2 regions of the Fictibacillus sp. B-59209 genome follow, and region 2 is predicted to be linked to the other one. Evidence: a T-box and tRNA genes for the amino acid it is inferred to sense, from the RefSeq annotation. Region 2 holds a T-box; the other holds one or more tRNA genes.

Region 1 (2,465 bases), on a different contig from region 2:
GGATATTAAAGATATAAATAAACGCACCATTCCTTTAGTCCTGGGCATTTCCAAGGAAGATGGTAAAGAGTATAAATTAACATTGCAAATCCCTATACCGAATAAAGACAGCAAAATATCGAGAATTGTAACAGGGAAAGGCGAAACTGTAGCAAGTGTGCTTGGACAAATGCGGACAAACTCCGAAGATGCCGTTGATTATTCACAAATACGATTAATCGTCATTCAAAACAATTTGGCACATAACCAACAGGAATTTAAGGGCCTTATAAAATTTTTAATGGATTCAGAAGAAATTCCCTCAAGAGCGTTGGTAGCCATTACAGATGAAAATGTCGAAAATGTGTTATCAAACATAAACGATAAGTTAGGTGTCCATGCTTCCTCTATTTATGATTATTTTAATAAAGGGGCTGGGTGGGCACCTGAGATCTTTAGTACCCCTATTTGGGAAGTGTATCGAAGCCCGTTTTTATATACTAGAGATATCGCCGTTCCGGTTGTTCGTTCCGGAAAAGATACAGTGTTAATCTTTGAGGGCTCCGATATTTTGAAGAAAGGAAACATAGTGGAAAGAATCAGCCCGGATGAAAACCAATTAATTAATGTATTCCAAAACGAAAATAAAAAAGGAAAAGGAAAAATAGAGAGTCTAGGTTTTGCCAGTATTATGATCACAAACAGCTCCATTCAAAATATAACATCAATGAAAGGTAATCAACCGCTGGTGTCAAGCGACTTGAATTTAAAAATACACATTTTAGAAAGAAAAGAAGGAATCACAGATCACATGATTCAAAAAGAACTTGAAAAGATTACTGAAAAGCGATTTTATCATATACTTAAGCAAACACAAAGAAGCCATACAGATATTTTTGGGTTTGGCCAACAATTTCATCATCTGATTTCTTACCATGAATTAAAAGACTGGAGGAATGAATATTATCCCAAACTGAGAGTGGATTTTGAGGTCCATGCTAATATGGAGTAATGATATGTATTTCGGATACTCTCAAAAAAATTCGTTCTATTAATAAAAATAATTTATTCACAGCCTAAGAAAAAGAATCTGATTTCGGCGACAATTCGGAAACTTACTCCAAACTAGATTCTAAAACAAAAATAAAAACCCTTGTATACAAAGGGTTTGAATGATTATGTATGGTGGAGACTAGCGGGATCGAACCGCTGACCTTTTGGCTGCCAGCCAAACGCTCTCCCAGCTGAGCTAAGCCCCCACGATGGTTGTTGCTGACAAGAAAAATTATATAACAGAAGCAGAAAGAAAAGCAAGCCTCTTTATTAAAAATTCTTTCAATGAGGGATGAGCCTTAACAGGGCTCATCTTTTCAAGTTCCATAAATTTACCAAATTATTGGCATACTTTCTCAAAAAAGATGGAAAGCTAACATGGTAAATCAAAGAATAGAAGGAGGACATACGTATGCAACAGCAGCAACCGAATCAGGGACAGAACCAGCAGCCGATGTATCAACAGCCGCCGAATGTGATCACAGGGAAAGACTTTAACTACTTAACCGACATGCTTTCATGGAATTTGCTTGGATTTAAGAAGGCGCATTTTGCAGCGAGCCAGTGTCAGGACCCGCAGGTGAGTTCGGCGCTTGAGAAGGCGTGCCACATGCACGAAAAGCATTATCAGCAGATCTTGCAGAAACTTCAATCCGGCGGTAGCCAGAATATGAATCAATAGGGGGAACGGAAGATGAATAACAATCAGAACAAAATTCAAAATCCAGAGTCTCAGGTGCCGAAAACGCCTCAGATGAATGACCGGGATTTCCTGAATGACATTCTTTCCTATGAAAAGTACATGACCGCTTCGTATTCAACAGCCATGAATGAAGCGAGCCATGACGCGCTCTATCAGGAGATTCATTCGATTTTTGATGAGACGAAGAACATGCAGCGTGAACTCTATGAGCTTATGTTCCAAAAAGGCTGGTATGCGCTGACGCCGGAACAGCCGCAGAAGCTGCAGCAGGCTGCCCAGCAGTTTACCGGGTACATGTCCCAGTTTCCTCATAACCCACCCACGCAATAAAGACAAAGTTATTAAAAGCTGTGGAGCTTCTTCCACAGCTTTTTTCCTTTATAAGGATTTATTACCACTCTTTTGTGAATAAAGTTAACTGGTATAGACAACTAGAACTATATGGCAGAAAACCTTCCTGGGCCTATTGCTTTGTTTTCGCCTGAGTCGAAAGGAAACGACAAATTCCTCCAGAAAGAAGTATCGTTCATAAAACTAAAGGAGGATAACATGCAATGAAGAAAAGACTAGCGTTTTTATATGCGATGGCCTGTATGCTCGTCGTTGCTTCGTTCCTTGGAGCGGTTCCAAAGCAGACAGCTGCAGCAAGCCATCCTGATCAAAAAGATTTGATCATCTCCAGCAACATTCCACAGGCGTTAAAGGAGGTTAATGGTGATCAAATCCAGCT
Region 2 (2,465 bases):
TGCCTCGTTCCATCCATCTCCGCATTGAAGATTATATCCAATCGGCTGAACAATACTTGGAAAAAAGTGCGGCCAATGTGATCGGATCCATAAAAAAAATTGTCGATTATTTTTTTGTCTTGATTATCATTCCGTTCCTTGTCTTTTATTTTTTAAAGGATATTGATGCAATTAAACGAGCATGCTGGTATATAACCCCGAAAAAATGGCGGAAAGAAGGCATTCACTTATTGAAAGATATTGACCGGTCTCTTGGCGGCTATATACGCGGGCAGCTGTTTGTCGGGAGTCTTCTTGGTGCAGCTGCTGTGCTCGCTCTCTGGCTGGCAGGCATGCCTTATCCGATTATTCTTGGGATTATTATTGCCATAACCGATGTTATCCCTTATTTTGGACCAATTCTTGGTGCTGTTCCGGTTATATTCATCGCATTCACGATCTCTGTAAAAATGGTGCTGATTGTTGCAGGAATTATGCTTGTGCTTCAATTTATAGAAGGAAATATTTTAGGGCCTCTAATCGTTGGCAAAAGCCTTCATATCCATCCAGCTCTGATTATCCTCGCCCTCCTTGCAGGCGGAGAAATTGGTGGAATTCTTGGCTTGATCCTAGCTGTTCCTGTGTTTTCTATACTTAAAGTGATCGTTGTTCACATCCGTGATCACAGACTTACGGCAAAGATTGACAAAATGCCCTAGAAGGAATTATACTTACTGCAAGATAAAGCAAAACGATGATGGAGATAAGTACGTTTCTACCCTTTTATAGAGAGGAAACCCACGGCTGAAAGGTTTCTAAAAGTAAGAGGAACGGAAAGCTACTCCCGAGTGCAGTTAATACCTGCCGGTTAAACCCCGTTAACGTTTATTTAAGGTGATGATCCCCATTGAAAGCGGGTTCATAACCAGGGTGGTACCGCGTGAATAACAACTCTCGTCCCTGATGCAGATCAGGAACGGGAGTTTTTTTATTTGCCTGTCGTTTTTACACAGAAAGGAGATAGGAAAGATGAAAACTTTAACGTCTGCTCAAGTAAGACAAATGTTTCTGGATTTTTTCCAGGAGAAGGGCCACAGTGTCGAGCCAAGTGCATCACTCGTCCCCCACGAAGATCCGTCTTTGCTATGGATTAATAGTGGAGTAGCAACGCTGAAAAAATACTTTGACGGCAGGGTTATCCCTGAAAATCCAAGAATCGTGAATGCGCAGAAGTCAATCCGTACAAATGATATTGAAAATGTAGGAATCACAGCAAGACACCACACATTCTTTGAGATGCTTGGGAACTTTTCTATCGGGGACTATTTTAAAGAAGAAGCCATCATTTGGGCTTGGGAGTTTTTAACAGATCCAAAATGGATTGGCTTTGATCCTGAAATGCTTTCTGTAACCATTCATCCGGAAGATGATGAAGCATTCGATATCTGGAACAAGACAGTAGGGGTGCCTGCAGAACGAATCATCCGTCTGGAAGGAAACTTCTGGGATATCGGAGAAGGACCGAGTGGGCCAAACACAGAGATCTTCTATGACCGAGGAGAAAAGTACGGTAATGACCCAGAAGATCCGGAACTTTACCCGGGTGGAGAAAATGACCGTTATCTTGAAGTATGGAACCTTGTTTTTTCTGAGTTCAACCATAATCCTGATGGAACGTATACTCCACTTCCGAAGAAGAATATTGATACAGGAATGGGCCTTGAGCGCATGGTTTCCGTCATCCAGAACGTTCCGACCAACTATGACACAGATCTCTTCATCCCTGTGATTCGGCTGACTGAACAGCTTACAGGCAGCAAGTATGGAGTAAGCAAGGAAACGGATACGGCGTTTAAGGTAATTGCTGACCATATTCGAACGGTCGCTTTTGCGGTTTCAGATAATGCTCTGCCTTCAAATGAAGGACGCGGTTATATTCTTCGCCGCCTGATCAGAAGAGCGACACGCTTCGCTAAACAGATAGGCTTAGATCGTCCGTTCATGTTTGAACTTGTACCGACTGTTGCTGACATAATGGTTGATTTTTATCCTGAAGTGAAAGAGAAAGTTCCTTTTATTCAGCGCGTCATCAAGAACGAAGAGGAACGTTTCCATGAAACCATCAATGAAGGATTGGCGATTCTTGAAGATGTCATCCAAAAAGAAAAAGCATCAGGCAGCAGCACGATTGCAGGAAAAGATGCGTTTAAACTTTATGATACTTTCGGTTTTCCTTTTGAACTGACCGAAGAGTACGCTGCTGAACACAATATGGAAGTCGACCGTGCCGGATTTGAAAAAGAGATGGAAGCACAGCGTGAACGTGCTCGTTCTGCGCGCCAGGATGTAGATTCCATGCAAGTGCAGGGAGGCGTACTCAGCGATATCAAAACCAACAGTGAATTTGTCGGTTATGATGAAGAAAGAAGTACTTCAAAAGTGCTGGAGACTCTTCAAAACGGTGAGCGGGTAGACCTGCTAGGCGA

What was found. The T-box of region 2 lies ahead of alaS (alanine--tRNA ligase). A T-box ahead of a tRNA ligase gene usually reads a tRNA of that ligase, here a tRNA-Ala.
Region 1: it has a tRNA-Ala gene. The T-box ahead of alaS (alanine--tRNA ligase) is inferred to sense a tRNA for this amino acid. The anticodon was not compared.

Annotation. Positions count from the first base shown of each region.
Region 1 is NZ_JARMMC010000005.1:245,351-247,815, forward strand. It holds gene P4361_RS03650 (Ger(x)C family spore germination protein) at 1-991, shown strand, start outside; tRNA gene P4361_RS03655 (tRNA-Ala) at 1,163-1,238, opposite strand; gene P4361_RS03660 (hypothetical protein) at 1,445-1,714, shown strand; gene P4361_RS03665 (spore coat protein) at 1,727-2,065, shown strand; gene P4361_RS03670 (glycoside hydrolase family 3 N-terminal domain-containing protein) at 2,290-2,465, shown strand, end outside.
Region 2 is NZ_JARMMC010000014.1:33,535-35,999, forward strand. It holds gene P4361_RS09145 (AI-2E family transporter) at 1-698, shown strand, start outside; T-box leader at 725-944, shown strand; gene alaS (alanine--tRNA ligase) at 1,009-2,465, shown strand, end outside.